One region of the Rahnella sp. ATs2 genome, then DNA from elsewhere that is predicted to be linked to it. Evidence: predicted binding sites of a transcription regulator. Region 1 holds the regulator's gene; each other region holds the start of a gene.
The links. Region 1 encodes LexA, which represses DNA repair genes until DNA is damaged. Its sites were predicted from a motif close to TNCTGTATGTACATACAGNA; they were not measured.
Positions count from the first base shown of each region.

Region 2: ACJY2G_RS19680 (YebG family protein) is a predicted target of LexA. The motif match lies at 3,110-3,129, and genes of this name have one in related genera.
Region 3: uvrB (excinuclease ABC subunit UvrB) is a predicted target of LexA. The motif match lies at 2,642-2,661, and genes of this name have one in related genera.

Region 1 is NZ_JBLYPL010000001.1:27,406-31,664, forward strand. Features, by position in the region: gene plsB (glycerol-3-phosphate 1-O-acyltransferase PlsB) at 1-1,221, opposite strand, end outside; gene ACJY2G_RS00110 (diacylglycerol kinase) at 1,352-1,720, shown strand; gene lexA (transcriptional repressor LexA) at 1,840-2,448, shown strand; gene dinF (MATE family efflux transporter DinF) at 2,747-4,111, shown strand.
Region 2 is NZ_JBLYPL010000020.1:2,980-7,238, forward strand. Features, by position in the region: gene ACJY2G_RS19665 (M24 family metallopeptidase) at 1-1,176, opposite strand, end outside; gene ACJY2G_RS19670 (GFA family protein) at 1,206-1,628, opposite strand; gene phoC (acid phosphatase PhoC) at 1,882-2,619, shown strand; gene ACJY2G_RS19680 (YebG family protein) at 2,716-3,096, opposite strand; gene ACJY2G_RS19685 (GNAT family N-acetyltransferase) at 3,256-3,717, shown strand; gene ACJY2G_RS19690 (LysR family transcriptional regulator) at 3,745-4,259, opposite strand, start outside.
Region 3 is NZ_JBLYPL010000010.1:81,270-85,528, reverse strand. Features, by position in the region: gene bioC (malonyl-ACP O-methyltransferase BioC) at 1-213, shown strand, start outside; gene bioD (dethiobiotin synthase) at 402-1,082, shown strand; gene ACJY2G_RS12635 (ABC transporter ATP-binding protein) at 1,087-1,797, opposite strand; gene ACJY2G_RS12630 (hypothetical protein) at 1,814-2,242, shown strand; gene uvrB (excinuclease ABC subunit UvrB) at 2,787-4,259, shown strand, end outside.

The DNA.
Region 1 (4,259 bases):
CTGAATGGTCATCGCCAGCGTACCGGTTTTCGGTTCCAGCAGACGTCCGGTTCGTGAACGGCCACCTTCCACAAAGTATTCGACCGAATAACCGCGGCTGAACAACTCACCCAGATATTCGCGGAAAACGGTGGAATAAAGCTTGTTGCCTTTAAAGGTACGACGGATGAAGAACGCACCCAGACGACGGAAAATCGGGCCAGCCGGCCAAAAATTCAGGTTGATACCGGCAGCGATATGCGGCGGCACCAGCCCCTGGTGATAGAGCACGTAAGACAGCAGCAGGTAATCCATATGGCTGCGGTGGCAGGGCACATACACAATTTCCTGACCATCGAGCGCCAGCTGACGGACACGCTCAGCATTGTTGACGTTGATGCCTTTATACAAGCGATTCCACGTCCAGCTCAGCACGCGGTCTGACAGACGCACGGCCTCATAAGAGAAGTTCGCCGCGATTTCTTCCATCAGCGCGATAGCATTCTGCTGGGCTTTTTCGTGGGAAATTTTCTTGCTGCGGGCTTCGTCTTCGATCGCTTTTTCGATGGCTTTGGAAGCCAGCAATTTATTGAATAAATCCTGACGCGCCGGAAGACGCGGGCCGACCGCTGCCAGACGCTGGCGGGAGAAATGCATACGCGCCACGCGTGCCAGTTTCTGAGCGATGGTTTTGTCGGTGCCGTGCTCTGTCGCCATATAGCGCAGGGAAACGGTATTGGAGAAACGGACAAAACTGTCACGTCCGAGCCACAGCACGGCAAAGAATTTCTGGATGCCATTCAGTACGCGCAGATGCGGCGTATCATCCTGACCTTCACGGCCCGGCGCACGACCAAACATCACGGAAACCGGCAGCATCTGGATGTCTAAATCCGGATTGTTGCGGTGCAAATCCAGATAGTCGTGGAACAGCTTTACGGATTCCTGCTTCGGCGTGTAATACGAGAACACGCGCGGGCCTTCAGCAATGAAAACATGGCTTGGCAGCAGCGTTCCGTCGATTTCCAGCGGAATAAGGGGATCGGGCAGATTCTCTGCCAGACATTGCGCACGCAACGTCAGCAAGTCTGCTTTGGAGTTGTAAGGCAATACGTACAAAATCGGGCGCGTCGGGTCCAAATGCAACTCGGTAACCGGATCTGAAGGTATGACCTTGCTCTTTACCAGCAATGAGAGTGGTAAATTCAATAATGTGTAATAAAGTCTACGCCAACCTGACATAAAAACGTGAAGCCTCTTGTTAGCCATTTCGCCGCAAGGATACCAGAAAGATCCGTGGAGATCTGTGGTCATATAAAAGCTAAAATACGGCACACTTTTAAGGACAACCCTTCAAGGATCAGTACCCGAAATGGCGAACCAAGTCACTGGATTTACCCGAATTTATAAAGCGGCCGGATATTCCTGGAAAGGATTGAAAGCCGCATGGCAGAACGAAGCGGCTTTTCGCCAGGAAGCCAGCGTGGCTATCCCGTTAATTTTGTTATCTTTCTGGCTCGATGTCAGCACGGTTGAACGCATTTTACTTGTAAGCTCCGTGATGCTGGTCTGCGTCACCGAGTTGCTCAACAGTGCGGTGGAATGCGCGATTGACCGTATCGGCTCTGAGTTTCACGTGCTCTCAGGGCGGGCAAAAGATATCGGTTCTGCTGCCGTACTTCTGACCATCATATTGGCGATTTTTGTCTGGGTCAGTATCTTTTGGCCGCGATGGTTCTGATCTGGAATCTGTATTCCAGGAATCACCGTTATGCCCTGTTTTTATTCAATCTTAGGTTTTCATTGACCGTTTAGCTGTATATACTCACAGCAAGACTGTATAAACAACCAGGGGGCGGAATGAAAGCTTTAACGACCAGACAACAAGAGGTCTACGACCTTATTCGCGATCATATCTCCACCACCGGTATGCCACCGACTCGCGCAGAGATTGCATCGCGTCTGGGTTTCCGTTCTCCCAATGCGGCGGAAGAACACCTGAAAGCGCTGGCACGTAAAGGCGTTATCGAGATTGTCTCCGGTGCATCTCGTGGTATCCGTCTGCTGATGGAAGAAGAAGAAGGTTTACCGCTGATCGGCCGCGTTGCCGCCGGTGAACCGTTGCTGGCACAGCAACATATCGAAGGGCATTATCAGGTTGATCCAGCGATGTTCAAGCCGAGCGCCGATTTCCTGCTGCGCGTCAGCGGTATGTCGATGCGTGACATTGGTATCCTCGACGGCGATTTGCTGGCCGTGCATAAAACGCAGGATGTGCGTAACGGCCAGGTTGTCGTGGCGCGTATCGACGATGAAGTCACCGTGAAACGCCTGAAAAAGCAGGGCAGCGTGGTGCAGTTATTGCCTGAGAACAGCGAATTCCAGCCGATCGTGGTGGATTTGCGCGAACAGAATTTCAGTATTGAAGGGCTAGCCGTAGGCGTCATCCGTAACGGCAACTGGATCTGACCTTCGTACTTCGAGCTGCAGACGCGTTGGCTGCGTGCGTTCACCCGAATCACTGACTCATGTCAGCTCATCGGGATTCTCTTACTTGCCGCCTTCCTGCAACTCGAATTACTCGGTCAGAAATTGCTGAGTCAGCAATTGCCGGGTCAGAAATAGAAAACTAAAACTAATTGAATATGGATGGCGGCCGCCTCTGGCATCCATGTGAATTCAAAGAGAAATGCGTTTCTCTCATCATCGCCCCTTTCGGGGCGATGTCATTTTGGGCATAACCTGAACCTCCGGCATGAGATTCTCTATGCAACATCATTCCCTGCGACAATCATTTAAAAACACCTTTCTAAGCCCCGCAGATAAAGCACTCTGGACGCTGGCGTTACCGATGATTTTTTCCAATATCACGGTGCCTCTTCTTGGTCTGGTGGATACCGCAGTGATCGGTCATCTCGACAGTGCCGATTATCTCGGTGGTGTGGCGGTTGGTTCGATGGTCACGACTTTCCTCTTCATGATGCTGCTGTTTCTGCGCATGAGCACCACCGGCATGACCGCACAGGCGCTGGGCGCAAAAGACAATCAGTTGCTGGCACGTGCTTTTGTGCAGCCCTTTTTGCTGGCGGTGCTGGCCGGTGTCATCATCCTGTTATTTCGCCATCCGCTGATGGAGCTGGCGTTTCATGTTGTGGGTGGCAGTCAGTCGGTGCTGGAACAGGCGAGGCTGTTTATCGAAATCCGCTGGTACAGTGCGCCTGCTTCTCTGGCGAATCTGGTGATCCTCGGCTGGTTGCTGGGCATCCAGTATATTCGCGGGCCGGTGATTTTGCTGATCGCGGGAAATCTGCTGAATATTATTCTGGATATCTGGCTGGTAATGGGGCTGGGGCTGAACGTACGTGGTGCGGCAATGGCAACTGCCAGTGCAGAGTATTTCACGTTGTTCATCGGGCTGTATTTAGTCTGGCGTGTCATGAAACGACGCGGTATCACCGGTGCAGAAATCACCGGTGCGTGGCGCGGTAATTTGCGCCGTCTTCTCGGACTTAACCGCGACATCATGCTGCGCTCATTGCTGTTGCAGCTATGCTTTGCCTCACTGACCATACTGGGTGCGCGGCTGGGCAGCCACATTGTTGCGGTCAACGCTGTTCTGATGAACCTGCTGACCTTTACCGCATTTGCACTCGACGGCTTTGCGTATGCCATCGAAGCCCATTCCGGTGAGGCATTCGGTGCGCGCAATCGCGAAAAGCTGCTCAACGTGTGGCATGCCGCGTGCCGTCAGGCCGGACTGGTGGCGCTGGCCTTTGCGCTAATTTATGCCGTAGCCGGCGGGGCGATTATAAATGCGCTCACATCACTCCCCGAATTGCGCGAGCTGGCGGATCATTACCTCGGCTGGCAAATTGTATTGCCGCTGGTGGCGGTCTGGTGTTATCTGCTCGACGGGATGTTTATCGGTGCCACGCGCGGGCGGGATATGCGTAACAGCATGGTGGTTGCAGCGCTCGGATACGGGCTGACGCTTCTGACTTTACCGGTACTGGGAAACCATGCGTTATGGCTGGCGCTGACCGTCTTCCTCGGCTTGCGCGGGATTTCACTGGGCTGGATATGGCGTCGTTACTGGCAGCGCGATACCTGGTTTTCTTCTCCCGGACACTGAATTGGCAGTGTTTTATCAAAAAGATAAATGTTCTTTTGCCGTTATTTCCTGCTTTGGAATAATCCTAATAATGGTTTTTATCCCTGTTCGGGGAGGATTAATCCAGATTCTCTACTAACCTTAGAAGTGTTAAGGACGGGCTGCCGGA
Region 2 (4,259 bases), on a different contig from region 1:
GCCTCCGTAACCCGGCAGCGAGGGAATAATATCTATCTGGAACAGCATTCCGCTCGCCAGCGGCACGTTAGAATCCGGATAAACCGGTGAGCACAGCCATTCCTCATCGGCCACCAGATGCCCCGGATTGAGATGCCAGTTCCAGGTTTTCTGCTCAAGCGTTTTTTCCACCAGGCGGTATACATCGCCACCGCGCATACCGATATGCAGATTCTCCAGCCAGGTGACCACCGTATGATAATAAGGGATCGCCAGACGCGGCAGCCAGTCAGCGACGTCCTGCGGCAACTCTTCCTCACTGGCAACGACGTACGCGGCACGACTCGATAATCCCCCTTTATAGCCGACGGTCAGTGAAAATTTATCACCGTGACGGATGATTTTGTCCGAGGGATAAAGATTCGCATGAGCAAACCGGTCGCCGGTCGCGGCGATTATGATGACATTGTTTTGCTGACCGTCGCCTGCCAGCAACTGACCGATTTCCTTCTCAGATTTACCGGGAGCAATCGCGTCCAGTGCGGCCATCAGGCTGGATGACGCCAGATTTGCGCCGTACTCATAAAATGCAACTTCATTGGCATTATTAATGCACCGTGCGCCATTTTCCGGCGCGATAAACAGGCCGGTGGCATTCACCACATTCTCTTTTCCACCGGCAGCACTGCGCACCGCATCCAGAATAAACGCCGGTACATCAAAGCTGTATGGATCGGTTTGCGGATCGATACGGAACAATTTCCAGCCCGCGACGCCGGTGGTTTGTGACGCTGTCACGCCCGCCATTGCCAGCAGATTTTGCAGCGGCTGATGATGTTTCATCGGCTGATTGGGCAGGGAAAACACCGGCGCGTGCAGACAGGCTCCTCCGTTGCGGGCATGCGGCACCAGTTTGAGATTCTCGTTACCCATTATGTAGGTCAGTTCGCCGTCACTGCTTACCACCAGCAAAGCTTCTTCAAAACGCGGGATAAAACCAGAAAGGTATTCGAAATTGCCGCCGTGTTCTTTATCGGCGTAAATCACCAGCGAAGATAAGCCTTGTTGCTGCATGGCGCTCAGAACGCTGTTCAGCCGGGCTTTCATGGTTTCATCCGACAACACCGGCGTGGGCACCTGAGGGTAAGTGACCGGTGCCGGGACAGTGGCCAGTGTGTAGGCAGTATCAGAATTCATTGCGTTTCCTTATGCGTCAGAAATCATTATCAGGAGTCAGATTCAGAAATGTTGGGTTCATAAATAACGTAGCCCGCCACGCCGCCCTTCCCGCCGTCTTTCGGATGGTTGATGCCATCACTGACCGGGATCGGAGAGAAATCGAAGGGCGATACGCCTTCGATGCAGGCGACATTGACGCCATAAAATTCGGGATTGGAGCGACGCTGATGGAAGGTATAAATACCGCAGACCGAACAGAAGAAATGCGCGGCCTCACCGCTGTTAAAGCGATATTCCGTCAGCTTATCCTTGCCTTGCGTGATTTCAATTTCACCGGCAGTGGCGACGACCGCGCCGCGCATACGGCAAAATGAACAGTTGCAGCGCAGCACGCCGTTAAAACCGTCGGTCAGTGCGACCTTAAACGTGACGGCACCACAATGGCATTGAGCGGACAATTTATCTGGCATAGCAATCTCCCTGTGTCGGATGAACAGACGGATAGGCGGAGAAAATGTTGTACCAAATTTCGCCGCGCATTACAGCTTTACCTTAAAAAGCCCATTTTTTAGCCGTAAAACATTCATGCCCGGTATGAATTTCTCGTTTTGAGATCTCATACCAACTTTCTGTCACCTATTTTGTTTTACTACCCAATGTTAGGAAATGTTACGGAAATGATTCCGTAATGAAAATAAAATAGCTGCACGTAAGGAAGCTAACATGAAAAGACTCACCACTTTTTGCCTCGCGGGACTTGTTTCATTTAATGCGTTTGCCCTGACCGGCAACGATGCCACCACCAAACCGGATCTCTACTATTTAAAAAATGACCAGGCCATCAACAGCCTGACTTTACTGCCACCGCCACCGGCTGTGGGCAGCATTGCGTTCCTCAATGACCAGGCGATGTATGAGCAAGGCCGTCTGCTGCGTTCAACCGAGCGCGGCAAGCAGGCTGCTGAAGATGCAAACCTGAGTGGAGGCGGTGTGGCGAATGCCTTCTCCGGTGCGTTTGGATCACCGATTACCGCCAAAGACACGCCGGAACTGCACAAACTGCTGACCAATATGATTGAAGATGCCGGGGATCTGGCGACGCGTGGCGCGAAAGAGAAGTACATGCGTATCCGTCCGTTTGCCTTCTACGGCGTCCCGACGTGTAACACCACCGAACAGGATAAGCTTTCGAAGAACGGCTCTTATCCTTCAGGTCATACGTCAATTGGCTGGGCAACGGCGTTAGTGCTGACTGAAATCAACCCGCAACGTCAGGATCAGATCCTGCAGCGCGGTTATGATTTAGGCCAGAGCCGTGTGATTTGCGGATACCACTGGCAGAGTGATGTTGATGCAGCGCGTATCGTCGGTTCTGCGGTTGTAGCAACGCTGCACACCAACGACGCTTTCCAGCAACAACTGAAGAAAGCTAAAGAAGAGTTCGCGAAACAACACAAATAAGCGTCTTTCAGAAAATTTTTATTTTCAAATATCGCTTATAAAAAACAAAAAAACCGGCCTGATAAGCCGGTTTTTTTACGGAGAGCAAAAAGCGATTCAGGCCGCTTTAACAGCACGCGTCTTTTTAGGGGCTGGCGCTGCTGCGGTTTCTTCAGTCGTTTCTTCCGCTGCTTCTTCTGTTTCAGCTTCAGTCACTGCCGGTTCTTCAGTCTGCGCGACAGGTTCTTTTGCAGTTTCTTCTTCCGGCAGCTTGCTGGTGCGCAGGATGTGCTGAACGGTATCTTTTTGCTCAGCCAGGCGAAGGGCAATGTTTTCTGCCAGCGATTCATCGATCTCAAGTTCGCTCTGCAACAACCAGTCAGTAAAAGCATCTGCCATATCGAGCATTTTGTCGTAAGCGTCCGCTTCTTTCTTATTGGCAAATGTCATTTTTTCTTCACCTTTTCTGACGACAACAAACTTTGTTTCAACAGCCATGATTCGCTCCTTATACTGTAATTATATACAGCATACCAATAATCAATGCAGGATACATCATCCAGCCTGTTTTTTATAGTGCGGCGCAGGCGTGAATTTCTTCCAGATAACCGCTAAGGTAGAAAATAACCCGTTTTATAACGTACTTGTGAGGATTCCGTGACAAACGTGAAAGAAGTCTGCAACTGGAGCAAAGACGCCTACCGGATAACCACCGACATCAGCCAGCTGGATATTCCTGCAGTCCACGCCTATCTGACCCGCTCGAGCTGGGCGCCGGGAATTGACGAGCAAACGGTGCGCGATGGCGCGGAAAACAGCCTCAATTTTAGCTTGTTCGACGGTGAAAAACAGATTGGTTACGCCCGCTTTATCACTGATTACGCCACCTTTGCCTATCTGTGCGATGTGTATGTGCTGGAGGAATATCAGGGGAAAAATCTGGGAGCATGGCTGATTGAATGTGTTCAGTCGCATCCGGTCACCGCCCGGCTGCGCAGGATGGCATTGTTTACCTCAACAGCCCCCTGGCTGTATGAGAAGTTTGGCTATACGCCGGTGAACGAGCCCAATTACACCTGGGTGATCACCCGTCCGGGGCTTTATCTGAAGAAAGACTGATTAAGGCTAGTGAAGGATTCGAGGGTTTTAGCCAGCATCCGTCATTTCAGTCACCATCCGCACAAAATTATCGCGGATTAAATCCTCCCTGCGCGGATCCCATGCGATCCCTACCTGCCAGCGGGTGGCTTTGCCACTCAGCGGCAGCGTCTTCAGTCCTGGCGGCGCAATATGCATGACACTTTTGGGCAGCAGCGCGACACCGACACCGGCGGCGACCAGCGCGACAATCGTCTGGATATCTTCGGACTGCTGCACGGAAGCTGTGTACAGCTGGTTTTCATCCAGAAAGCGGTCGGTTTGCGCGTTCAACCCGCGCCCGCGATCGGGATATAAACGCAGCAGCGGTTTCTGTTTCAGCCACCCAGCCACCGTCGTTCCATCGTCAGCGGGCACCACACACACCAGTTGATCTTCAAACAAGGCGTGATAACTCAACGGTGCAGCCGGTGGCACGCGCACAAATCCAGTCTGTAATTCCCCGCTTTGCAGCATGTCGTATTGCACGGCAGAAGGCAGATCTTCCAGCGTGATATCCACAC
Region 3 (4,259 bases), on a different contig from region 1:
CACGTGGCCGAATTCCCCGATGTGATGTCACTGATGCGCTCGCTGAAAGGCATCGGCGCGACGCACATCAAAAACGGCCGCCTCGGCGGTCTGGGCGGACGCGGACGTCTGCAATTGCTGGAAAAACACTACGTCCGGCGCGACGGCATCCTGCCCCTCAACTACCGGCTGGTCTACGGCATTTTGCAGGTCGAAGAACTTATCCCACGTTAACAAAGCTCCTCCCTGGTTTGAAACTGGCGCGGTCTGCTCCCTCCCCTGCGAAGGGGAGGGCTGGGGTGGGGTATTAATGGCAACTCTGGAGTCGTCTTTAAAACCCCCTCCCGACATCCCCCTTCGCAGGGGGAGGAGCAAAACCTGATTTCAATGCGGGGAGGGAGCCAACCAACCCCAGGCTTTTCATGAAACAAAAATACTTCATTACCGGCACCGACACTGAAGTCGGAAAAACCGTCGCGACCACCGCATTCTTGCAGGCTGCCGCATGTGCCGGACACACAACCGCCGGATACAAACCGGTGGCATCTGGCAGTGAAATGACCGCCGAAGGGCCACGTAACAGCGATGCTCTGGCGTTGCAGGCTTACAGCACCGTGGGTCTGCGTTATGACGAAGTGAATCCCTGCACTTTTATCGAACCGACCTCACCGCACATCGTCAGCGAACTGGAAAAGCGTCCGGTTGACCCGCAGGTGTTATCCGCAGGTTTACGCCATCTGGAACCGCTGGCGGACTGGGTAATTGTGGAAGGCGCGGGCGGCTGGTATACGCCACTGACCGCGGATTATACCTTTGCTGACTGGGTTATCGCCGAGCAGTTGCCGGTGGTGTTAGTGGTGGGAATGCGCCTCGGCTGCATTAACCACGCGGTGCTGACGGCGCAGGCCATCGCACAAAGCGGATTGCATCTGGCGGGCTGGATAGCCAACGACGTGCAGGAAACGGGGAAGCATCATCAGGCGTATATGGATACGCTCACGCGTATGCTGCCTGCGCCGCTGCTGGGCGAGATCCCGTACCTGAGCGCCGGACTGGACGTTAATCTGGGACAATATCTGGATCTTGACCGTCTCACGGCGTGAAACATCAGACCGTCAGATAGTTTTTGATTAACTGATCGTCGAGCTGTGCCAGCGTGCCCTGTGCGACATTGCGGCCGCCATCGACCAGACAGAACCGGTCGGCGACGCTGCGGAAGAACGGCAGTTTGTGGCCGACCAGCAATAATGTCAGACCCAGATCCCGGTTCAGGCGGTGAATAATATTGCCCATGTTCGCCGCCATCGATGCGCTGGTGTGCTCGGTCGGTTCATCCAGTATCAGTAATTCCGGCTCCTGAACCAGCGCCCGGCTGATGGCCAGCTGTTGCTGCTGGCTTTCATCAAGTTCTCCTGCCTTACGCGTGCCCATCTCCTTTAACGCCGGAAACAGGTCATAGACTTCTTCAGGCACGCGACGCGTCTTATTCCGGCTCGCCATCATGGCGATTTGCAGGTTTTCATCGACACTCATCTGCGAAAAAATCTGCCGCCCCTGAGGTACATAACCGATACCCATCTGTGCGCGGCTTTCCACAGGCAGATTCAGCAGACTTTGCGGCTCTTCATCACGCGATTGCCAGGAAATTGCGCCGCTTTTCACCGGAAGATGCCCCATGATGCAATTGATCAGCGTCGTTTTGCCCACGCCATTTCGCCCGATCAGGCAGGTGCATTGCCCGCGGTACAGTTCGAGATTGATGTCCCAAAGAATATGTTTTTGCCCATAGTACTGATTAACGGATTTTACACTTAACATCAGACATACCTCCCTCATGGCGCTTTTCACCGGACTGCATTTTGACGGCCACTGTCATGTTTCTGACATTTATGTTCCGCTGTATGCGCGTTCTACAGGGGAATCCTTCACGAAATCTCTTCAAAGAGTGAATTTGCAACTCTCAGGCCAAGTTTTACCAGGCAGTGATAAAAAGAGACGTTACGTGGCTGTTAACAGGCCACGTACGGATGATTTAGGATTATTCATGAGTATTGTCAGGATTTGGAGATTCGGCGTGAGCCGTTGTAAAAGGAAACTGCACTTTGGCAGTGCCGGTTTCACTAATTTTGGTGCAAGGTTTGCGCCGTTGAGAAGCTGGAAAATCCTGATCAGATGCACTTTTGGGTTTTGCAAGGAACATCCGCTCGGAAATCCAGGCGAAATAGGCATAAATAAGGAGATAAAAAAGATAAAAAATAACTAAAAAAGAGCTCTCAGGCGCTGACGGAGCAAAAAATGGTTTTTTACCAACTCCCGCCGCGCCTGGTGTACTGAGACTTATCCACTATTCCTGTGGATAACCTTGTGCATGAGAGTAAGAAAAGTTGCTACAGACGAGTCAGGACGCGGCTTGCGCTCAGTTTGCCCGTATTCGCAGCTTTTTGATGATGTGGTTTTATATCAATGAGTTAGTTAAAAGCAATACAGGCGTAATTCGTTCGTCACAGTTGTGTCAATCTTCGTCAAGCTGTGGTCAGAAAGTGAATAGCGGTAAATATCGGGATAAAAATGTCAACTGATGGTGAGATTTCTCATTTGCCATAACCTAAAAAAGTGCAGTGGCAGCAAGATGTTAAAAGAGGTGCCGTTTTTATTGATTGGAAGCTGGTTTTATATACAGTATTATAATGGCGGTAAAATTTGGACTGGCAAAAATTGCCAAGTCTTTCATACTATTTTTCCCCGAACTGTTCACCGGTTCAGCCCGTACGGCCTTGTGCATTTCCATTTCAGTCAGGTAGCCCGTCATGAGTAAAGAGTTCAAACTGCATTCCGAATTTAAACCTTCAGGCGATCAGCCTGAGGCGATACGCCGCCTGGAAGAAGGGCTGGAGAACGGGCTGGCGCACCAGACGTTGCTCGGGGTGACCGGTTCAGGCAAAACTTTTACCGTGGCGAATGTGATTGCTGACCTGAACCGTCCGACGATGGTGCTCGCCCCGAACAAAACGCTCGCGGCGCAGCTTTATGGCGAGATGAAAGAGTTCTTTCCGGAGAACGCGGTGGAATATTTTGTCTCCTACTACGATTACTATCAGCCCGAGGCCTATGTCCCGAGCTCAGACACTTTTATTGAAAAAGACGCCTCAGTGAACGAACACATTGAGCAAATGCGTCTTTCCGCGACTAAAGCCCTGCTGGAACGCCGGGATGTCATCGTGGTAGCGTCAGTTTCTGCCATCTACGGTCTGGGTGACCCCGACTTGTATTTGAAAATGATGCTGCATCTGACCAAAGGGATGATTATCGATCAGCGAGCCATTCTGCGTCGTCTGGCGGAGCTGCAATATTCCCGTAACGATCAGGCTTTTCAGCGCAGTACTTTCCGCGTGCGCGGGGAAGTCATTGACGTGTTCCCGGCAGAATCTGACGATCTGGCGCTACGCATTGAACTGTTCGATCAGGAAGTCGAACGTCTGTCGCTGTTTGATCCGCTGACCGGTCAGGTTCAGCACGAAGTGCCGCGTTTCACCATCTACCCAAAAACGCACTACGTGACCCCACGTGAACGCATCGTGCAGGCGATGGAAGAAATCAAAGTCGAACTGGCGGATCGCCGTAAAGTGCTGCTGGCCAATAACAAACTGCTGGAAGAACAGCGTATCAGCCAGCGCACGCAGTTTGATCTCGAAATGATGAACGAGCTGGGTTATTGCTCCGGTATCGAAAACTACTCGCGCTACCTTTCAGGGCGCGGGCCGGGCGAGGCACCTCCGACGCTGTTCGACTATCTGCCTGCCGACGGTTTGCTGATTGTTGATGAATCCCACGTGACCATCCCGCAAATCGGCGGGATGTACAAAGGCGACCGCTCGCGTAAAGAAACGCTGGTTGAATACGGTTTCCGTCTGCCTTCCGCGCTGGATAACCGCCCGATGCGCTTTGAGGAATTCGAAGCGCTGGCGCCGCAAAGTATTTATGTCTCGGCCACGCCGGGTAAATACGAACTGGAGAAATCCGGTGATGATGTGGTCGATCAGGTGGTGCGTCCGACCGGTCTGCTGGATCCGATCATCGAAGTGCGTCCGGTGACCACCCAGGTGGACGACTTGCTGTCTGAAATTCGTAAACGTGTGGCGGTTAACGAGCGTGTGCTGGTCACTACGCTGACCAAGCGTATGGCGGAAGACCTGACCGAGTATCTGGAAGAACACGGCGAGAAAGTACGTTACCTGCACTCTGACATCGATACCGTCGAGCGTGTGGAGATCATCCGCGAT